2 regions of the Kribbella sp. NBC_00382 genome follow, and region 2 is predicted to be linked to the other one. Evidence: riboswitches for the same ligand, from Rfam matches in the RefSeq annotation. Region 2 holds a riboswitch; the other holds the start of a gene.
What was found. A riboswitch is a leader RNA that binds a small molecule or an ion and turns the genes downstream of it on or off. The one in region 2 is predicted to bind glycine.

Region 1: linked by a shared signal. The riboswitch ahead of OHA70_RS08245 (L-serine ammonia-lyase) and the one ahead of gcvP (aminomethyl-transferring glycine dehydrogenase) in region 2 are both predicted to bind glycine.

Annotation. Positions count from the first base shown of each region.
Region 1 is NZ_CP107954.1:1,655,561-1,666,806, forward strand. It holds gene OHA70_RS08225 (helix-turn-helix transcriptional regulator) at 1-331, opposite strand, end outside; gene OHA70_RS08230 (SDR family NAD(P)-dependent oxidoreductase) at 435-1,133, shown strand; gene OHA70_RS08235 (hypothetical protein) at 1,173-1,787, opposite strand; gene OHA70_RS08240 (alpha/beta fold hydrolase) at 1,889-2,581, shown strand; gene OHA70_RS08245 (L-serine ammonia-lyase) at 2,543-3,916, opposite strand; glycine riboswitch at 3,994-4,086, opposite strand; gene OHA70_RS08250 (DUF3817 domain-containing protein) at 4,163-4,510, opposite strand; gene OHA70_RS08255 (alpha/beta hydrolase) at 4,609-6,063, shown strand; gene OHA70_RS08260 (hypothetical protein) at 6,118-6,354, opposite strand; gene OHA70_RS08265 (hypothetical protein) at 6,533-7,096, opposite strand; gene OHA70_RS08270 (aminopeptidase P family protein) at 7,122-8,540, opposite strand; gene OHA70_RS08275 (putative hydro-lyase) at 8,554-9,324, opposite strand; gene OHA70_RS08280 (GntR family transcriptional regulator) at 9,328-10,056, opposite strand; gene OHA70_RS08285 (NRAMP family divalent metal transporter) at 10,257-11,246, shown strand, end outside.
Region 2 is NZ_CP107954.1:6,194,744-6,205,989, reverse strand. It holds gene OHA70_RS29550 (GNAT family N-acetyltransferase) at 1-112, opposite strand, end outside; gene OHA70_RS29545 (IucA/IucC family protein) at 93-1,751, opposite strand; gene OHA70_RS29540 (pyridoxal phosphate-dependent decarboxylase family protein) at 1,748-3,238, opposite strand; gene OHA70_RS29535 (serine hydrolase domain-containing protein) at 3,401-4,702, opposite strand; gene gcvP (aminomethyl-transferring glycine dehydrogenase) at 4,722-7,571, opposite strand; glycine riboswitch at 7,645-7,742, opposite strand; gene OHA70_RS29525 (MerR family transcriptional regulator) at 7,764-8,357, opposite strand; gene OHA70_RS29520 (bifunctional nuclease family protein) at 8,537-9,028, opposite strand; gene ftsR (transcriptional regulator FtsR) at 9,075-9,767, opposite strand; gene OHA70_RS29510 (FHA domain-containing protein) at 9,754-10,275, opposite strand; gene gcvH (glycine cleavage system protein GcvH) at 10,403-10,783, opposite strand; gene OHA70_RS29500 (DUF881 domain-containing protein) at 10,838-11,246, opposite strand, start outside.

The sequences.
Region 1 (11,246 bases), 3.9 Mb from region 2:
GCTGGCTGATCAGCCGCTGCACCCCGGGCGGGATGTACGTCGAGATCGCACCGGGCCGCGGTGGCGTCTGACCGGCCAGGACGAACAAGTGGTCGCGCTCTGAGTCAGTCAGGCGGAGCGCCCGGGCCAGCGCCGTCAGCACCTGGGTCGACGGCGCGGATGACCGGCCCTGCTCGAGCCGGAGGATGTAGTCCACCGACAACCCAGCGAGCAGCGCCAGCTCTTCGCGCCGGAGCCCCGGCGCCCGCCGCCGCCCACCCGCGGGCAGGCCGGCCTCGGCGGGAGTCACGCGATCTCGCCAGGCGTGCAGGGTCTTGCCGAGTTCAGACACGACTCCAGTATCCCCCGCAGCGCCCGGGACAGCCTGGGTACTGCCAGTCCCCAGGACAAAGCGTGCACTACCTGCAACACCGCCCAGCGACGAGATTGGAGCCATGACCACAACATTGATCACCGGGGCCAACAAGAGCCTCGGCTACGAAACAGCCCGTCAACTCGTTGCCCTCGGCCACACCGTGTACGTCGCCGCGCGCGACCCCGAGCGTGGACAGAAAGCGGCCGACGAGCTGGGCGCCCGCTTCGTCCAGCTGGACGTGACGGATGACGAGTCGGTCCAGAACGCCGCCAAGCACGTCCAGGCCGAGGCCGGCCATCTCGACGTACTGGTCAACAACGCCGGTATCTCCGGACCGTTCAGGCCCGCGGACGAGCTGACCGCCGACGACTTCCAGGCCGTCTACAACGTCAACGTCTTCGGCGTCTTCCGGGTCCTGCACGCCTTCCTGCCGTTGCTCAAGGCAAGCGACAACCCGGTCGTCGTCAACGTGAGCAGCGGTCTCGGCTCGATCGGGATGGCCACCGATCCCACCGTCCGCGAGTCCGCCTGGATCCCGACCCCGATCTACAGCTCCTCGAAGTCCGCCCTCAACATGCTCACCGCCCAGTACGCCCACCTCAACCCGGAGATGCGGATCAACTCGGTCGACCCCGGCTACACCGCCACCGACTTCAACGGCCACCGAGGCCACCAGTCCATCCCCGAAGGCGCCGCCAGCATCGTCCGCCTGGCCACCATCGACAAGACCGGCCCCACGGCGACGTACCAGCGCAACGCCGGCATCGTCCCCTGGTGATGGCAGCCAAGGTGGCAACGCGCCTGTCATGACAACGGGTCAGGGACGCAGGGTTTCCAGCAGGGCGACCAGCGCTTCCGCGATCGTCGTCGGGCGCGGGCGCTCCGGCGGGCCGCTCGGGGTGACCGGCGGCTGCCCCGGCGTACTCGGAATGCCAGGCGTGCCAGGAGTGCCAGGCGGTTGGGTGGCCGGTGGCCGGGGTGGCGTTTTAGTTGCCGGAGGCATCGAAGGCAGCGGCCGCTCGGCCACACTCGGCACCGGCTTCAAGGGATGACGCGTACCACCCGTCGGCCCCGAAGTCGGCCCGGCGGTCGCTCTCGGCTCCTCCGGTGAACCATCGGTCGGCGCCTTAGTCGGACCACCCACCGGCGGCTTCGCCGCACGGCAAGCCTGATCCGGCCCCGGCAGGCACGGCAGCTCAGTCTCGCGAGGCGAAACCGGTGGCGTCTGCCCCACTGGCACCGGCGGCAGCGGCTGCCCCGGCTCCCCGGACCTCATCGGCCCAGCAACCGGCTCCGCCGCTTCCGGCCCACCCCCACCCGGCAACGGAATCAGCGGCGCCCCGATCCGCGGCCCACCCAGCACACTCACCAGGAACAAAACGGCATAGACGCCCACCGGCACGGCGACAACAACGGCAACTCGGCGGGGCATCCTCACAAGACCCGCACCGTACCGTTCAAAGGAGTGTTTAAAACACCCCTTGGCCGCATCTTTCCTCGCCAGCGCAGACTATTTCTGAGAACCTGGCCCGCATGTCATCGCTCGTGTTGCTGCATGGACTGGGAGCTACCGGTCGGGTTTGGGATGGGTGGGCGCAGCCGCGGGTTGCGCCGGACCTTCCGGGGCACGGGAGTGCGCCCACGCTTCCGCAGTACACGTTCGGGTCGATGGCTGCCGCTGTTGCCGACGCGTTGCCGGCACGACGTGGGGTGGTCGTCGTCGGGCATTCGCTTGGCGGGGTCATTGCGCTCGAGCTGGCCAGTGGGCGGTACGGCGTACAGGTGGATCGGGTTGTTGCGTTGGGGGTGAAGGTGACCTGGTCGGCGGATGACCTCGGGCGGGCCGGTGCGTTGGCGCAGAAGCCGATCGGGTGGTTCGACAGTCGCGACGAGGCGGCTGCCCGATTCCTCAAGGTCTCCGGACTGCAAGGGCTGGTCGACCCCGCGAGCAACTCCGTCGACCACGGGCTCAAAGAGGTCGACGGCCGCTGGCGGCTCGCCATGGACCCGGGCACCTGGGGAGTAGGCGCTCCGAAGATGGCTGAGTTGATCGCAGCGAGCCAGGCGGACGTCGTACTGGCCAGGGGTGAGCTCGACCCGATGAACACCGATGCCGAACTGACCGCGTTAAGCGGTCCGGTGCTCACCCTGACAGGTCTCGGGCACAACGCTCATGTGGAGGATCCGTCAGCACTCGATCACGTTCACGGCCAGGCCGCCTCGTGACGTCTCCTTGTACTTGATCTTCATGTCGGCGCCGGTCTCGCGCATCGTCTTGATCACCTTGTCGAGCGAGACGACGTGCACGCCGTCGCCGTGCATCGCCATCCGGGCCGCGTTGATCGCCTTCATCGATGCCATCGCGTTGCGCTCGATACACGGGATCTGAACCAGCCCGCCGACCGGGTCGCAGGTCAGGCCGAGGTTGTGCTCCATCGCGATCTCGGCCGCGTTCTCGACCTGCTCCGGAGTTCCACCCAGTACTTCGCACAGCCCGGCGGCCGCCATCGAGCAGGCCGAGCCGACCTCACCCTGGCAGCCGACCTCGGCCCCGGAGATGGACGCGTTCTCCTTGTACAGAACGCCGATCGCCGCCGCGGCCAGCAGGAACCGGACCACACCGTCTTCCGTTGCCCCCGGCACGAATCGCCGGTAGTAGTGCAGTACGGCGGGAATGATGCCCGCGGCACCATTCGTCGGCGCGGTGACGATCCGCCCGCCGGACGCGTTCTGCTCGTTCACCGCGAGCGCGAACAGGTTGACCCAGTCCATCACCTTCAGCGGGTCCACCGAGTACTTGTCGCTGCTCAGCTTGGCGTGCAGCGCGTGGGCCCGGCGCGGCACCTTCAGCCCGCCCGGCAGCGTGCCCTCGGTCTCGCAGCCCTCCTCGACGCAGTCCTGCATCACCTGCCAGATGTGCAGCAGGCCCTCGCGGATCTCGGGCTCGGTCCGCCAGGCCAGCTCGTTGGCGAGCATCACCTCGCTGATCGGCAGCCCCGACTCCTGGCAGCGGACGAGCAGCTCGTTGCCGGACAGGAACGGGTACTTGAGCGGAGTACGGTCCGCGACGATCCGGTCGCCGGCCGCGGCGTTCTCGTCGACCACGAAGCCGCCGCCGACCGAGTAGTACGTCCGCTCGCGCAAACAGGATCCGTCGGCGGCCCGGGCCACGAAGGTCATCCCGTTGGGGTGGTACGGCAGCGCCTTGCGCCGGTGCATGATGAGCTGGTTGTTCTCGTCGAAGACGATCTCCCGCTGCCCGGCGAGCCGCAGCCGGCCGGCCGAGCGGATCGCGGCGACCCGGCTCTCGACCGTACGGGTGTCGACCGTCTCCGGGTCCTCACCCTCCAGGCCAAGGATGACGGCCTTGTTGCTGCCGTGGCCGTGACCGGTGGCGCCGAGCGAGCCGAAGAGTTGCGACTCGACGGCGGTCGTACGGTCGAGTAACCCGTCCGCGACCAGGCCGAGAGCGAAGGTGCGGGCGGCTCGCATCGGTCCCACGGTGTGGGAGCTCGACGGGCCGATCCCGATGCTGAACAGGTCGAACACGCTGATCGCCATGCTGGAGGCCTCCTGGTCGTCATTGACCGATTGGTATGCCTCCCCGCTCTGTCAGGCAGTGTGCCTTCCAGAGGTGCCTCGCCCGTACGGTGAAGGTGCCTGAGAGATTCTTGGGGAGAGTTGCTCCTACGGCGCCCGGGTCTGGCCCGGGTCTCTCCCGCACGGGTTCATGCGGCTGCTGATTTCAGTACTCGCCGCGACGGTACGGCGGACCGGCCGGGCGCGTCAATCCGGCAGCGGGTGAACTCAGGACAACCGGTTGGTGCGCTGCGCCCAGAGCTCGAAGAACCAGGTGAACAGCGGCGGGATGCTGGCCGCCAGCGCGGCCAGCGTGACCGGGACGGTCCAGCGCAGCGGCTTGCGGACCGTCAGCACCGTGATCACGTACGCGATGAAGATCGTGCCGTGCACCGGGCCGAAGATCTTCACGCCGATCTCGTTGTCGGACAGCACGTACTTGAACAGCATGCCGATCAGCAGGCCGGTCCAGGAGATCGCCTCGGCGATCGCCACCGCCCGAAAGACGGTGGCGTGCTTCGATCCGGCTGGGCCTCTATCAGCAGATGCAGTTGCAGCGGTCGTCGTCTCAGTCATCAGGTCAATGACCCTAACAAGTCCCCCAAGGCCGGCCAGGGGTTCGGGTCGGGTCCGTCCCTGATGTGCACTGGAAGACGTTTACCGAGGATCGGGGGATGAAGCTCATCACCTGGGGTGCGGTCGTCGGCGTCATGTTCGCCGGCCTGACCGCGGTACCGGCAACAGCCGTGCAGTCCAAGGCCTTGCAGTGGTCGCAGTGCGAGGTCAAACCCAAAGAAGATCCCAACGTCGTGGCCGGCTCCGAATGCGCGACCCTGCAGGTCCCCGTGGACTGGAACGACCCGAACGGTCCCACCTTCGGCCTGGCCATTGCCCGGCGTACTACTAAAGACCCGATCGGCACGCTCGTGTTCGGCCCGGGCGGTCCCGGCGACTCGGGCGTCGACCGGATCCGGACCGGGATGAGCCGGTTCAGCGATGCGCTGGAGGACAAGTTCGACATCGTCAGTTTCGATCCGCGTGGGATCGCCCGCAGCAACCCCGTCGTCTGTTCGGCCGCGCTACTCGCCAAGCAGCCCTCGCCGCAGATCACCAGCCGGGCCGGGTTCGACCGGACGATCCGCTACAACCGCGAGCTGGCCGAGGACTGCCGCGCCCACACCGGGCCGGTGTACGACCACATCGACACCCTGCAGACGGTCCGCGACGTCGACGCGATCCGCGCGGCGCTGGGTGAGACGAAGATCAGCTTCCACGGCAGTTCGTACGGGACGTTGCTGGGTGAGCTGTACGCCGAGAAGTACCCGCAGCGCCTGCGCGCGCTTGTCCTGGAGAGTGTCTTCAACCATGGCGACCAGACGACCAGCGAGTTCCTCGACGCCCAGGCGGCGACCGCGCAGGACTCGTTCAGCGAGTTCGTGAAGTGGTGTGCTGAGGCGACCGCGTGTTCGCTGCACGACCGCGATATCCATGCACTGTGGGCGGATCTGCTCGCCCGAGCCGGTCGCGGCGAGTTGCCGGATCCACGGCAGGCGAGCGTCAAGGCGACGCCGTACACGCTGACCTTCGGGGTGTTCCGGATGCTCTACGAACCGCAGTGGGCCGCGCTCGCCGACACCCTGAAACGGCTGGAGACGAGCCAGCCACCGACGGGTGAACCGCCGGTACCGACCGGGTTGGCGCCGAATACGCTCGCGCCGTTTTGCCAGGACCTCAGTCTGCCGGTGCGTTCGTACGGCGAGTTCTCGGCGCTCGTACGGCGGCTCGCCCGGAACAACCAGGACCTGAAGATCCCGCCGACGCTGCTCGCGGTGACCAACTGCCTGGGCCTGCCGAAGGCGGCGAATCCCCAGCAGGACTTGAGAATCCACGGTTTGCGGACGCCCGCTCTGCTCGCGAACGCGCTGCACGATCCGGCCACCGGCTACAGCTGGGCAGCCGACGTTGCCCGCCAGTTCGGCCGGCAGGGCGTGCTGCTCACCTACCAGGGCTGGGGTCACGGCAGCTACACCAAGAGTCCTTGCGTCGGGCAAGCAATCGACAACTACCTGATCTCGCTGACCGTCCCACGCCGCGGCACCAGCTGTCCCGCAGTACCGCCGACAGCCTGAGCAGTTGAAACGACGGTCCCCCCGCCGGGCATGGCGAGGGGACCGTTGCTTGGTTCAGACGCAGACCAGGTGCGCTTCCTGTACGCGGGTCAGCGACCCGCTGCGCAGCACCTCGGTGGACAGCTCGAGCAGTCGGGCGCAGGCGCGCTCGAGAGCTTCGGACTGTGACCTGCAGCGGTCGACGAACCAGTAAGGATCGTCGGGCTGCAGATCATCCGTGTCATCGATGTCGGCGTACCAGTGGTGGTCGCCGGCGCACGTACAGTGCACTACCCGCACTCGCAGGTTCATCATGTAAATCCCCCCGTGCCGTAAATCCCTGGGATCCCCCCCGGGTTCCCAGTCGGGGCCAGCTCGGCCGGTGCGCAGCCGCGGCCCCCCACTACCGCGCACCAGGCCGAGATTGACCCTCCCCCGCTCCTTACATCGTGCAGGAAGCCCCGGCGTTACCACTCATAGCTGAATTATTTTAAGTGATTGCTTGACTACCCACAGTCGCTGCTTTGACCACGTTCTGCGAGAACACCAGCAACACGAACCACACCAGCGCCACGAACGCCAGCCCGACCGACAAGAAGCTCAGCAACCCGACGACTTCGCCGATCCGATCGCCACCCGACACCACGACCTGCCGCTGCCCGATCAGCAGGCTCAGCACCACCGAGACCGCCTCCACACCCCGCAACCATCGCGCGCGCTGCTCCAACGATCGATCCCCGGCCTTGTCGGCCGCCCGCATCAATCCGGTGCAGGTCAGGATGATCACCATCCCACCGACCACGGTCAGCAGCACCAGCCGGATCTCGCCACCGAACACGGGCCGGCCGCCCAGCAGCGGGAGCAGCTCGGGCAAGGAGGCGACGGCGCCGACGAAGGCGAAGCCGCAGGCCACCCGGAAGGCGTTGTCGAGTCGCCAGAGGCGGCGCAGCCCGAAGTACAGCATGAGCCAGCCGGCCAGGTCGACGACAACGTCGACGCCTCCGTACCTGAAGTCGAGCAGGACGACCAGCATCCCCCAGCCGATCAGCTTCATGCCATCACGGTACGCAACACCTAGGTCACTTTGGGAGGTGGGATTGGGTCCAGGTTTCGAGGCCGTCGGTGGTGATGGGGAGGGCTTCGGTGAGGATTTCGAGGCGGTCGGAGTGGACGACCACGTTGTCTTCGATGCGGATGCCGATGCCGCGGAGTTCGGGTGGGATGGTTTCGTCGTTGGGGTGGAAGTAGAGGCCGGGCTCGACAGCCAGGGCCATGCCGACGTCCAGGTCGGCGGCGAAGTAGGTCTCGGGGCGGGCCGCGTCGCAGTCGTGGACGTCCAGGCCGATGTAGTGGCCGAGGCCGCAGACGACGTACCGGCGGTGCTGTTGACCGTCCGGCCCGAGCGCCTCGTCCAGCGAGACGTCGAGGACACCCCAATCCTGGAGTCCCTCGATCAGCACCCGCATCGCCTCGTACTGGAAGGCACGGTACGGCGCACCCGGGCGGACCGCTGCCAGGGCGGCGACCTGAGCCTTATGGACCAGGTCGTGCACCTGCCGCTGAGCCGGCGTGTACTCACCGGTCACCGGGAAGGTCCGGGTCACGTCAGCCGTGTAGAGCGTGCGCGTCTCCACCCCGGCGTCGAGCAGGATGACATCGCCCTCGCGGACGGCGCCGTCGTTGCGGACCCAGTGCAGCACCGGTCCATGGTTGCCAGCAGCAACGATTGACGCATAGCCCGGCCCGTTGCCCGCAGTACGGGCTCGCCGGTCGAAGGTGCCCTCCAGCCAACGCTCGCCACCACCCCGTACGGCCTCAGGCAGCTCCCGAGCCACATCCCCGAACGCCTGCACACTCGCGGCGACCGCCTCGCGCAGCTGATCGAGCTCCCAGTCATCCTTGATCCGCCGCAACTCGGCGAGCACCTGCCGCAGCTCCTGCGTGCCACCACCCCCGACGAACGCGTCCAGCAACGGCTCCACGCCGTACGTCGTGAGCATCGCCGGTACTGCGCCGCGCACGGCAGTAGGCAACTCCTCGATCGGCCGGCACGGCAGCTGCAACGCATCGGACCAGTCCTTCAACCCAGGTACCGGCCCGATCCACAGCTCCCCGTCCCGCGCGTTCGCGAAGAAGTCGGCCTCGCCAGGCCCCGCCGTCTCGCGCAGATAAAGCGTCGCGTCGCCATCACCGGAGATGACCAGCACCGAGCCCTCGGCCTGACAACCAGTGAGCCAGACGAAGTCGCTGTCCGCGCGGAACAGGTAATCCGTGTCGTTCGACCGAACCGGCGCCCGGCCGGCAGCGACCGCGATCCGGCGCCCGGGCAGCGCGGCACTCAGCTTGCGCCGGTGCTCAGCCGCGGCATCGGCGAGCCCGTCCGGCAACACCACCGACCGGTCGACCGGCCCCCAGTCCCGTGCGATCGATGCCCGGAACCCGGCCGCGTCGATCGGCCGGTAGGACTTCCGCTGCTCTTCGGTCCGGTCTTCGGTCATCTGCTGCTCCCTATCAGGGCTCGCGATAAACGGCATCCGGCACGTCGGTCACGAACATGTGCCCAGGGGCGTGGGTGATCGCGAACGGGGGCCTGGAATCCATCAACGCAGCTTGAGGGGTGACTCCGCAAGCCCAATAAACAGGAACATCACCAGACTCCGCATCCACCGGGTCGCCGAAGTCGGGATGCCCCGGGTCCGCGATGCCCAACGCTTCGGGCGAACCCACGTGAACAGGCGCGCCGTGCACCCGAGGCATCCGCGCTGTCACCTGTACCGCGGTCGCCACCAACGCCGCCGGGATGGGCCGCATCGACACCACCAGCGGGCCACTCAACCGTCCCGCCGGACGGCACTCGCGATCGGTCCGGTACATCGACACGTTCCGCCCCTGCTCGATGTTGCGCACCGGGACACCCGCGTCGAGCAGCGCGCGTTCGAAACTGAAACTGCAACCGATCAGGAAGCTCACCAGATCGTCCCGCCACAGATCGACGACGTCAGCCGGCTCGTCGACCAGCTCCCCGTTCCTCCAGACCCGGTACTTCGGAAGATCGGTGCGCAGGTCAGCGCCCGGCGCCAAGACCGTGCTGGTCGACCCCGCATCGGTGACGTCAAGCAGGGGCACGGGCTGCGGGTTGCGCTGGCCGAACAGCAACATGTCGTACGCCCAGTCGCGCGGCAGTACGACGAGGTTCGCCTGCGTGAAGCCAGGCGCGTGGCCCGAGGTCGGCGCGACCAGCCCACCCCGGTACTGCGCTCGCGCGTCGGCCGGGGTCAGCATGCGTCACCTCGCCTTGAAGGCGTCCAGCAGTCCTTGCTCGGAGTCACGGAGATACGTGTCGAGTGCTTCGACGGCCTCGTCGTACTTGTGCTCGGAGAGCAGGTCGAACAGGCCACGGTTGCGCGCGATGTACGGCTCGTGCAGCTCCTGCGGCGTCGCGATGACGTGGAAGAGCAAGCGGAGCTCGGCCAGCAGGCGACCGGTGATGTCGTCGAGGCGACTGCTGTCGGCCAGGCCGATGAGGTGACGGTGGAACTGCATGTTCGCAGTACCGACTGCTGCCCAGCGGTTCGTGAGCGCGGCGGCCTCGGCCGTCTCGACCTCGGCCAGCAATGGCTCGAGTCGTGTGTCGGGAAGCTCCGGGACCCGATCCGCCAGGCCGCGGACGACATCGACCTCGAGGACGCGGCGGAGGCGGTACAGGTCGACCACGTCCTGCTCGTCCAGCTCCGGCACGAAGACGCCGCGGTGCAGCTTGTAGACCAGCAGCCCTTCGTGGGTGAGCAGCCGGAAGGCCTCGCGCAGGGTGTTGCGGCTGACGTCGAGGACCTCGGTGAGCTCGATCTCGGAGAGCTGTGCGCCGGGCTGCAGCGCACCCTCGGTGATGCTGCGGCGGAGGATGTCCGCCGCGCGCTCGGCGGAGCTGCTGCGATCCTGCCGGGCCACGTCCGCGGCGACACCCCGAAGCCAGGCCTGCCGGCCCTCGTCGTCACCGCGCTGACTGATGGACATCTCTGCATCATCGCTCACTCCCCGGTGCGGTGGGAAATTTAGATTCAACAAGAGTCTTGCAGGATTGTTGAACAATCTCTACTCTCAAAATCACTCAAGGCGGTCCAATACCTTCCCCGCCCCACCACCCCAGTCAGACACCTACCGACCGTCTGCAGGAGACCGACCGAAAGCTTTCTGAAGACCCAGGAGCCACCGCCATGTCGAAACCCCCGACCAAGCCCCTCTCCAAGCCGCCCCGCCGCCAGCCGACCCGTAGTACCGGCCATTCGTCCGGCCGGCAGCTGCCTCCGGCCGCCGGCAAGAAGACGCCCGACACCGCGATGAAGGCGAGCACCAAGTCGACTCTGATCGGCGCGATGTTCCTGATGGCCACCTCGGCCATCGGACCCGGGTTCATCACCCAGACGACGACCTTCACGGTCTCCCTCGGCGCCGCGTTCGCGTTCGCGATCGCCATCTCGATCCTGGTCGACATCGCACTGCAGCTGAACGTCTGGCGGGTGATCGGCGTCTCCGGCCGGCGCGCCCAGGAGCTCGGCAACCTGGTCGTTCCCGGGCTCGGCTACGTGATGGCGGCGCTGCTGTTCATCGGTGGCCTGGTCTTCAACATCGGCAATGTGTCCGGCACCGGACTCGGCCTGGACGCGATGCTCGGGCTGGATCCCAAGATCGGCGGCGCGCTCTCCGCATTGATTGCCATCGGCATCTTCTTGTCCAAGCGTGCCGGCCTCGCGATGGACCGGGTCGTCCTGGTGCTCGGCACGCTGATGATCCTGCTCACCACCTACATCGCGGTCACGTCCGGCCCACCGGTCGGTACGGCGCTGAAGAACGTGGTGATGCCCGGCCAGGTTCAGTTCCTGTCCATCACCACGCTGATCGGCGGCACGATCGGCGGCTACATCGTGTACGCCGGAGCGCATCGGCTGCTCGACTCCGGGGTGTCCGGCCCGCAGCATGTCCGCGACATCACCCGCGGCTCGATCACCGGCATCCTGATCACCGGCGTGATGCGGATCGTGCTCTTCCTGGCGATCCTCGGTGTCGTCGCCGGGGGCGAGGCGCTCGACCCGAAGAACCCGGCCGCCTCGGCCTTCCAGCACGCGGCCGGCGAGTTCGGGCTGCGGGCCTTCGGGGTGGTGCTCTGGGCGGCCGCGATCACCAGCGTGATCGGCGCGTCGTACACG
Region 2 (11,246 bases):
GCTGCGCCATCCACCAGGCGACGGTCGAAGCATCCGACGCGGCGGCGGGCCGCAGATCGAAGCCGCCGTCCAGGTGCAACAGCGGCGCGACATCACACTTCACTGCGCGCACCCAACCGCAGGGGATTCGGTACGTCCAGATAGACCGACTGCGCGTCCAGCGGTGCGACTACCTCGTCGATACCGCGCAGCCGGGTCATCATGTTGGCCTTGCAAGGCAGCTGGGCGGCGGACAGCCAACGCTGCGCCAGACGGTCTCCACTAGGCCCAGCAGTCTTCAACGCCGGTAGCGCCTCCGACAGCCGATCCCGGACGACCTCAAGCAGCGCATCCTCGTCAGCCAGCCCGTCGACGGCCAGGGAGCCCACCACTGCAAGCGCCTGGTTGTGCAGCAGGTAGTACGTCAGCCGGTCGTCGACTATCACGTCCTCCACCACAGCCAGGGTCGAGTCACTCAACCCAGTCACGTCCAGCAACCCACGCAGGTACGACGAAGCCAGGTAGTAGCCCTGGTTGTCGCGGTAGGCCCCACCAGCAACCCGCCCTGCGTCGTCCAGCCGTACCAGGGTGTTCTGCTGATGGGCCTCCAGCCCGATCCCCGTCTCGGCGTACAGGTGCAGCATCGGTACGAGTACTTCGTCCACGTACGACGCCACCCACGCCTCTGCTCCACCGTCCCCATGACCTGCGACAGCAGCCCCAAGACGACTGAGCTCACCTGGCCGCGGTGCCACGAGCCCGGCCAGACACGCATAGCTGTCAACAGCAGCCGGTACTTCGCGCACAGCGACGTCCAGCCCGGTCAACAGCGGCCCACCCTCATCCAGTGCAACCCAGGCCGGGTCCCGGACGATGGAGAACCGCGGGTGCGCCGTCGCAGTACCGGCGTTGTACGCGGCGTCCAGCAACCGGTTGATCTCCAGGCCTCGCCGCAGCTCCGTCGGTGTCGACTCACGGCGAGAGTTGGTGATGCGCAGCCCCAGCGACAGCTTGAGCATGACGGGCAGATCCGGGTGGTACACGGTGCGCAGACTCGAGGTCGGGTACCACTTCGCACCCAGCGGCCCCAGCGCCTCCATCCGCCCATCGGCGATCAGTGAGGCGACTCGCGGCCGCTTGACCAGGTCACCGGCCTGCCAGGGATGCGCCGGTACCAGCACCCGGCCGTCGGGAGGCGTGATGCCGGCCAGCGCGGCCATCAGCTGCAAGGCGTCCAGTCCCTGCAGTGATGGCGCGCCGGCCACCTGGTCCGAGGACACCAGCTCGGCGTCCACTGCGAACCAGTGCACCGCGAAGCGGCCACCCAGCTCCGGCGAGTACTCCGCCAGCTCGGCACCGCTCAACCCATCCCGGCTCTTCGGAGCCGGGTGGTTCAGATGGCCGAACAGCAGTGCCTGCTCGGCCTCGAGGAAGCGTCCGGGGCCACGCTCACCGCCGTCGGCCACGAAGACCGTCACGTTCCGGACGGACTCCGCAGTACGGGCCGCGAGGTCGTCGATCTCGGCCGGGTCGGCGTCGACCGACAGCAGTCGCACCAACCCCTCCGGACTTACCGGCACGCCGTCGACCCGTACCTCGGCAAAGCCGTGCAACCCAGTTCTCGACGCGTGCAGCACTGTCGCCGTCACGGTCGACGAGCCGACCGCCAGCGTCAGTGGGCCGGCCGTGACTGGCACGGAGGTCTCCCGCGTGTAGCACCGCAGGATCGCGTTGAGATGAGCTTCGACCGCCACTGAGGTGGGTGAGATCACGCTGCTCCTTCGCGAGGCAGGACGTCGTGACCGGTGGCCACGACCTGGTCGAGCAGTTCCTCGATGTCCGTCGCGGTGGCATTCGGGTTCAGCAGCGTCAACTTCAACGCGACCGCCGCCGGGCGGCCGCCCCGGGCCGGGATCCTGGTCCGGCCGATCAGCACCCGTCCCGACGTCAGCAACCGGCGCCGGACCTCACCCTGGACGGCGTCCAGCTCGGCCGCCGCCAGTCCCTGCCCGGCGACCCGGAACAACACCGTGGTCAGGGTCACCGGTGCCAGCAACTCAAGGTTGCTGTCGGCAACGACCCGGGCCGCGGCGGCGTGCGCGAGCTCGTGACAGGTGTCGAGCATCTTGCCCAGTCCGGCCCGGCCGTATGCGGTCAGCGTGGTCGCGACTTTCACCGCGTCCGGACGCCGGGTGGTCTGCAGGCTGCGGCCGAGCAACCCGTCCAGTCCGGAGTCGATGTCGTCGGCCGGGTTGAGGTACTCCACCGAGCGGCCGAGCGAGGCGAACCGTTCCCGGTCGGCGACGAGCAGCATGCTGGTCGCGGCCGGCTGCCAGCCGATCTTGTGCAGGTCCAGCGTCACCGAGTCGGCGCACGGAAGCTCAGCGAGCAGCGGCGCGAGCCGGTCCGAGAACAGCGCGCCGAACCCGTACGCCGCATCCACGTGCACCCATGCCCCGTACTGCCGTGCCAGCCCCGCGATCTGCGCGATCGGGTCGATCGAGCCGTAGTCGGTGGTACCGGCCGTGGCGATCACCGCGAGCGGCGTCCGGCCCGGCTTGGCCAGCTCGTCGCCCAGGATGTCCAAGCGCATCCGGAAGTCGCCGTCGGCCGGGATCGTGATGGCCGCGTCCTCGCCAAGACCGAGCGCCGCGCAAGCCCGCTGCACGGAGAAGTGGGCCAGCTCCGAGCAGAACACCACCGGCTTCTCCAACCCGGCCAGCCCATTGCGCCGTACGTCGATACCGACCGCCGCGGCGGCATTGTCGCGGGCGATCAGCACCGCGAGCAGGTTGGAGATCGACCCACCAGGCGTGAGCACGCCATCGGCGGACGGCCCGAAACCGGCCATCGTCGCGAGCGCCCGGACCACCCAGCGCTCGATCTCCAGCGTCACCGGCCCGGAGTCGTACGTGTCCATCGACGCGTTGCTCGCGGACGCCAGCGCATCGGCGTCGACGGCCACCTGGAGCACCGGCGGCTGCAGATGCGCGGCCGCGTGCGGGTGGCTGAGATCGATCCCATCCCGATCGAGCAGTCCGGCGATCAGGTCCAGCGCCGCCGACTCGCCGACCCCCGTCGAAGGGACCCGCGGCGCACCGAGCAGCTCGGCAGTCCGCTGCTGGACGGCGGCCGGCGTACCGGCCGGCAACGGTCCCCGTTTGCTGTCCCGCACGGTCGATGCCAGGGGCCAGCGATGCAGCTCCACCACACGCTCATCGCGATCGAAGGGACTATGGGGTGCGTCGAGGGACGACATCCAGCTTCTCCTGGGAAAGTTGTCGAGTAAGGCAGCCCTTACTTAGGTAGCCCTAACCTACTAACCTCGAAGCTGTGCGTGTCAACCGGGGTGACCTGCGTGATGAAACACAGCAACAACCGCCTCGTCCGAGTTGACGAGGCGGGGTGCTGGGTGAACGACTCAGCGGCCGTACGGGGTACGGGTGAGCGTGAAAGTGGCGAGATCCAGCTGCTTGACGACGTCACCGTCGCGGATCACCCGGAGCCGTTCGCCGGCGAAGTAGCCGTCGCGGCCGCGGTAGAGGTCTGGGCCGATGGGTGAGAAACGACACGGGTAGCCGGTGGTGAGCTGCAGGATGCCGCCGGCGACGGTCATCGTCATCTGGGTGTTGCCCCAGTACCAATGGCCGAGCAGCTCCTCGCCCTGGGCGAGCTCCGGCTCCGGCACCCACTCGATGGGCAGCGGCGGCTCGTACGAGGCCAGGATGCGCATCAGGTCGAGGGGCACCGAGGCGCATCTGCCGGACGTCGAGTTGGCCAGCGTCACCGCGCCGATGCGGCGGCCCCGGTCGACGAAGAGCCCGGCCATGAAGCCCGGCATCGAGCCGGTGTGGCCGACGAAGAGATAGGGGTCGTCGGCATGCATCCGCAGCCCGAGCCCGTACGACGCGGTCAGTGCCTCACGCGGATCCGCGGCCGCCGGCGCCGCCATCTCGTCGACGGTGTCCCGGTTGAGTACTTCGTAGCCGGGGTCGATCCAGAACGCGGCGTACTTCGCCAGGTCCTCGATCGTGCTCCACAACTGCCCGGCCGGCGCCATCGCACCCGAGTCGTACGCCGGCTCCAGGTCGAGCCGCCCACTGAACGGATGCACCGAGAACCCCTTGGCGGCCGGGGTCACCGGGAAGTACGTCGTCCGCCGCATCTCCAGCGGGTCAAGGATCCGGGCCGCCACCAGCTCCATCCATGCGGCACCCCGAAGACGCGCGACGACCTCACCGAGCAACGCGTAGCCGAGGTTCGAGTAGTGATGCCGCCGATCGGGGCTGCCGGCCGCCTGCGACTCGTCCATCGCCGCCGTCAGCGCTTCGAACGAAACGCCTGGATTGCGTTCCCACCAAGGGCCTTCGGGCTCGGCGTTCATCCCGCCCGAGTGCGCGAGCAACTGCCGGATGGTCAGGTCGCCGAACGCAACCCCGGGCAGATGCTTGCCCACGGCATCGTTCAGCGCGAGCAGCCCGTCGTCGCGGCACTGCATCACCAGGATCGCGGTAAGCGTCTTGGTGATCGACCCGATCCGGTATTGCGCGTCCGGCCCGGGCGCGAGCCCTTCACCGTCCACGATCTGCCCGCGCGACCCGGTCCACGCCAGTGCGCCGTCCTTCAGCACACCGGCCGTGATCGACGGCAGCTTGGTCTCACTCTGGGCTGCCGCGATCTCGGCGTACAGGGCCGCTGCGGTGTCAGCACGTACGTCAGTCACCCGCACAAGTATGCCTGGGTTACTCGAAGGCCTCCGGCGACGGGCAGGAGCAGATCAGGTTGCGGTCGCCGTACGCGCCGTCGATCCGGCGGACCGGCGGCCAGTACTTCGTGGTCCGGTCGACCGACTGCGGGAAGGCGGCCTCCTCGCGGGTGTAGGCGTGCTCCCACTTGTCGTTGATCACCGACGACGCGGTGTGCGGCGCGTTCACCAGCGGGTTGTCGCCGGCCGGCCACTCCCCCGCCGCGACCCGGTCGATCTCGTGCCGGATCGCGATCATCGCGTCGCAGAACCGGTCCAGCTCACCAAGATCCTCGGACTCGGTCGGCTCGACCATCAGCGTGCCGGCCACCGGGAACGACATCGTCGGCGCGTGGAAGCCGTAGTCGACCAGCCGCTTCGCGACGTCGTCGACGGTGATGCCGGTCTCCTTGGTCATCGGCCGCAGATCCAGGATGCACTCGTGCGCGACCAGCCCGTTCTCACCCGTGTAGAGCACTGGGAAGGCGTCCTCGAGCCGCTTGGCCACGTAGTTGGCGGTCAGCACCGCAGCCTTCGTCGCCGACGTCAGGCCCTCCGCGCCCATCATCCGGATGTACGCCCAGGAGATCGCCAGTACGCCGGCCGAGCCGAACGGTGCCGCGCTGATCGGGCCGACGCCCGACTCGGGACCGGCCTGGTCGAGCAGCGGGTGGTTGGGCAGGTACGGGGCCAGGTGCGCGGCGACCGCGACCGGACCGACACCCGGGCCGCCACCACCGTGCGGGATGCAGAACGTCTTGTGCAGGTTCAGGTGGCTGACGTCGCCGCCGAACTCACCCGGCCTGGCCAGCCCGAGCAGCGCGTTGAGGTTCGCGCCGTCGACGTACACCTGGCCGCCGTGGTCGTGGACGATCTGGCAGACCTCGGTCACGCTCTCCTCGTACACGCCGTGCGTGGACGGGTAGGTGATCATGATCGCGGCCAGCTTGTCGGCGTGCTCGTCGGCCTTGGCACGCAGGTCGGCCAGATCGATCGTGCCGTCATCGTTGCCCTTGACAACAACAACCTTCATGCCCGCCATCACCGCGGAGGCCGCGTTCGTGCCGTGCGCGCTGGCCGGGATCAGGCAGACGTTGCGGTCTTCGTTGCCCTGGGCCCGGTGATAGCCGCGGATCGCGAGCAGTCCGGCGAGCTCACCCTGCGAGCCGGCGTTCGGCTGGATCGAGACCTTCGCGTAGCCGGTCACCTCGGCCAGCCAGCGCTCGAGCTGACTGATCAGCTTCACGTAACCGGCGGCGTCCTCGATCGGCGCCAGCGGGTGCATGTCGGCGAACTCGGGCCAGGTGACAGCTTCCATCTCGGTGGTCGCGTTCAGCTTCATCGTGCAGGAGCCGAGCGGGATCATGCCGCGGTCGAGAGCGTAGTCGTAGTCCGACAGCTTGCGCAGGTAGCGCAGCATCGCCGTCTCGGACCGGTGCGTGTTGAAGACCGGGTGCGTCAGGTACTCCGAGGTCCGGGTGACCGTCTCGGCGAGGTTGTTGCCACCGAGCGTCGCGTCGTACGTCACGCCGAAGGAACGGCAGACCCCGACGAGCGCCGTCGCGTCGGTCTTCTCGTCGCAGGAGATCCCGACGTGGTCCGCGTCGACCTCACGCACCCAGATGCCGTTCTGCCGCGCCGTGTCGACGACGTCAGCCGCCCGACCGGGCACCCTGGCGAGCACGGTGTCGAAGAACTGGTCGTGCACAACCTCGACGCCACCGGCCTTGAGCGATGCGGCCAGGCTGTCCGCGTTGCGGTGGACGCGCTCGGCGATCGCCTTCAGCCCCTCGGGACCGTGGTAGACGGCGTACATCGAGGCGACGACGGCGAGCAGCACCTGCGCGGTACAGATGTTCGAGGTCGCCTTCTCACGGCGGATGTGCTGCTCACGCGTCTGCAGAGCCAACCGGTACGCCGGCGCGCCATCCGCATCAACCGAGACGCCGACCAGCCGACCCGGAAGCGAGCGCTCCAGCCCGGCGCGCACCGACATGAACCCAGCGTGCGGGCCACCGTAGAACAGCGGGACGCCGAAGCGCTGGGACGACCCGATGACGATGTCGGCCCCCGCCTCGCCCGGCGCCTCGAGCAGCGTCAGGGCGAGCAGGTCGGACGCGACGGCGACAAGGGTCTCGCGCTCGTGAGCCGCGGCGACCAACGGCTTGAGGTCGCGGACGACGCCGCCGGCACCCGGGTATTGCACCAGGAAGCCGAAGAAGTCGCCCTCGGGCAGGCCCTCGGTGGTGTCGGCGACGACAACCTCGATGTCGAGCGCCTCGGCCCGGGTCTGGACGACGGCGATCGTCTGCGCGAAGCAGTCCGCGTCGACGAGGAAGCGGTTGCTCTTGCTCTTCCGGTTCGAGCGGTGCGCCAGCGTCATCGCCTCCGCGGCGGCGGTGCCCTCATCGAGCAGCGACGCGTTCGCGGTCGGCAGACCGGTCAGGTCGGAGACGACGGTCTGGAAGTTCAGCAGCGCCTCGAGGCGGCCCTGGGAGATCTCCGGCTGGTACGGCGTGTAGGCGGTGTACCAGGCCGGGTTCTCGACCAGGCGGCGGACGATCACCGACGGGGTGAAGGTTCCGTAGTACCCCTGGCCGATCATCGAGGTGGCGACGTTGTTGCGGGCGGCGAGCTGCCGCAGCTCGGTCAGCGCGTCGACCTCGGAGGCCGGCTCGGGCAGCCGGAGCGGCTCGGTCGAGCGGATCGAGGCAGGCACCGCGGCATCGACGAGCGCATCGACATCGGCGTACCCGAGGGTCTCGACCATGCGCGCGATCTCGTCCTGGCGTGGTCCGATGTGGCGGTCGGCGAACACGGCCGATACCTGTGCAGGGGTTTCAGTCATCGTGAGGAGGCTCCGTTGCTGACAATTGCCGGTGGCCTCCCCCTCTGTCACACGGCGCGCGCTTCAGAGTCGCCTAAGACACTCGGTCCATGGGCCTGAGAGGTTCCGGGGAGGAATTGCCCCTTCGGCGCCCAGCCAAACAGCAGGCTGAGACTCTCCCGAGTGTTGTGTACGGCTGAGAACGAGGGTACCTCAGCCCGTCATGCGGGCACGGCGGCGGGCAGCGAGCTCGTCGTTGGCGTGCGTGTCGCCGGTCTCGCCGTGCGCGTCGAGACGCTCGGTCGGCAGCTCCGACAGCGACCCCTCGACCTCGCGCCAGACGCCGCCGAGGGCGATACCGAAGACGCCCTGGCCGCCGGCCAGCAGGTCGATGACCTCGTCGGGCGAGGTGCACATGTAGACCGAGGCGCCGTCGCTCATCAGGGTGATCTGGGTCAGGTCATCGATGCCACGCTTGCTCAGGTGGGCGATGGCGCTGCGGATCTGCTGCAGCGAGATGCCCGCGTCGAGCAGCCGCTTGATCACTTTGAGCAACAAGACGTCGCGGAAGCCGTAGAGCCGCTGGGTGCCGGAACCGGTCGCCGGGCGCACGGACGGTGAGACCAGTCCGGTACGGGCCCAGTAGTCCAGCTGGCGGTAGGTGATACCGGCCGCGGCGCAGGCCGTCGGGCCGCGGAAGCCGACGTCGTCGGGCATCGGCTTCAGGTCGTCCTCGAAGAGCAGACCCTGAACGCCGGCGGTGACGGCCGCCTCGGCGTGTGCTTCGGACGTCGACTGCGCCGTCAGATCAGTGTCGCCGGTGCGTGTCACGCCTGAGCCTCCCTGGGTACCGACTGGAACGGATCACATCCGTGGAGTTACAACACCCCCACGACTCCTTCAAGGTAAGCCGCCGCTCAGGCCGGGTCAACGACAACGGCCCGGAGCCGGATGCGTGTCGCGGATCCAATACGAATCGTTACCTGTCAGCTCTTGTCGAAGTCTTCCGGTGTGACGTGATCGAGGAACTCGCGGAAGCGCTCGACCTCCTCCTCCTCGACCACCTCGTCGTCCTCGTTCTCGCTGTCCGGGACCGGGATGCCGGCCTCGGCCAGGATCTCCTCGGTGCAGAACACCGGCGTACCGGTCCGCAGCGCGAGGGCGATCGAGTCGGACGGGCGGGCGGAGATCTCGGTCTTGTCGTCGAAGACCAGGATCGCCTCGAAGACGCCGTCGGTCAGGTTCACGATCCGGACCTGGCTCAGCGTGTGGCCGAGCATCCGGATCGTCTCCGCGAACAGGTCGTGGGTCAGCGGCCGGGGTGGCTCCATCCCCTGCTGGGCGAACGCGATGGCGCTCGCCTCGGCCGCGCCGATCCAGATCGGCAGGTACCGCTCGCCGCCGACCTCCCGGAGCAGCACGATCGGCTGACTCGAAGGCATCTCAACCCGGACTCCGACCACGTCGACTTCGCGCACTCCTTCAGCCTACTCTGCGGGCCAGGCCGGGGCTGCCCCGCCGGGGTCAGCGGGTGAGCCGGGAGCGGACCAGTGCCGCATGCAACCGAACCGCGAGCGCTGCCAGCTCGAGCGTCTTGTCGTCCCGCCGGGGCTGGACCACCTGCTCGATCAACCCGACCTCACGGTCGGCGGCAGCCCGGAACGGCCGCAGGTGCCGCGGCTCGATCCCGTACTGCGCGAACTCGGCCGCCGCCTTGGCGATCAGGATCGCGTCGCCGTCGTAGTGGTTGCCCCGGGCCACGACGAGGTTGTGACTCTCCAACTGCTCAAGCAACTCAGGCGTGATGCCGGCCGCCTCACGCAGCTCGTCCCGCGTCAGCTTCAGCTCGGTCCCGTACGTCGAGAAGTCCTCGGCATCAGGCAGACCCGCGGGCTGCGGCAACTTCTCCGGCGCTGCTGGCCGGCCACCAGGCGCAGGCGGACGCAACCCGCGATCCATCGCACCCAGGTGGTCCTTGATCACCTTCAGCGGCAGGTACTGGTCGCGCTGCGCGGTCAGCACATAGCGCAGCCGCTCGATGTCGGCCGCGCTGAACTTGCGGTACCCCGAAGCGGTCCTGGCCGGCGTCACCAGCCCCTCCGCCTCGAGGAAGCGGATCTTGGAGATGGTGACGTCGGCGAACTCGGCCTGCAGAAGCTGCAGCACCTCACCGATGCTGCTGCCTACAGCGGAGCCGTCCGGCTCAGGCTTGACCACTGGCGTAGTAGACCAGGCGGTACTTGCCGATCTGCACCTCGTCGCCGTTCGACAGCTGCAGCTCGTCGATCCGGTCGCGGTTCACGTAGGTGCCGTTCAGGCTGCCGACGTCGCGGACCTTGACGCCTTGCGGGTCGCGGCGGAACTCCGCGTGCCGACGCGAGACTGTCACGTCGTCGAGGAAGATGTCGCTGTCCGGGTGCCGGCCGGCGGTGACCACGTCGACGTCGAGCAGGAACCGGCTGCCCGCGTTCGGGCCGCGCTGGACGATCAGCAGCGCCGAGCCCTGCGGCAGCGCGCCGACCGCGGCCTCGTCCTCGGCGGACAGGCTCTCGCCGGCGTCGAACCGCTCGGTCTCCGGCTCGATGCTGATCGGTGCGAGCATCGCGGTGTCGGTCACCCCGGGGGCGGTCACCGGACGGTCCGCGCCAGGGAGCATCGTTCCGCACTGCGAGCAGAACCGGCTGCCCTCGGAGTTCTCGTGCCCGCACTGGTTGCAGAACGGCATGCTGTGATCCTCCCGATCGCCGGCGGTCCGGCGACGTTCTCGTTGACCCCGTGATGACAAGTGTGGCCTGCGGCCCCAACCCTCGACCGGCGGTTGAGGTCCGACAGAACCTACCAGTTGTTGCCGCTCAGCTCTGGTCGAGCTGGCCCTTGTACGTGTCGGCGTCCATCAACGCCTCGATCTCGTCGTCGTCGTCGACCTCGATGTCGAGCAGCCAGCCCTCGCCGTACGGGTCGGTGTTGACCAGGTCGGGCTGGTCGGCCAGCGCCTCGTTGACGGCCCGTACGGTGCCGTTGAGGGGCGCGAACAGGTCGCTGACGCTCTTGGTCGACTCCAGCTCACCACAGGAGTCGCCGGCCCGGACAGCGGTGCCGACCTCGGGCAGCTGCACGTACACGATGTCGCCGAGCGCGTCCTGGGCGAAGTCGGTGATACCGACCCGCACCGGGCCGTCGCCGGCCTTCACCCACTCGTGCTCGGCCGTGTACTTCAGGTCTTCGGGGTACACCTCGGTCCCTCTTTCTTCCAATGGAAACTGCCAGGCAATGGGTCTACTGGGGGGCTACTTTGTCGGGCTCGGTGCCGGGCGAGCGTAACGATGCTCCTCCGGCGTGTGCAAGACGGTGATCGACAGGCTCGGCAGCTCGCTCACCTCGGCCCGGCCACCGATCTGCGGGCCTTCCACCTCGCTCACCAGACCACCGGGGAAGTTGGCCGCCTCGGCCAGGTTGTGGGACTCCCCGATCGCCTCGATCACGTACGGCGACTGCACCTTCTCACCGTCGATCTTCACGCCGGGCGGATCGTCGACCAGATCGGTGCTGGCCACCACCCGGACCTGGCCGTTGATCTGGATCGCCTCGGCGCCCGCGTCGCGGAGCTCCTCGATCGCGTCCAGCAGGTTACTGGACTGCATCTTGGCCTCCGGGTCGGTCAGCGTGATCCGGACCCCAGAGCCGACGGCCGGCAAC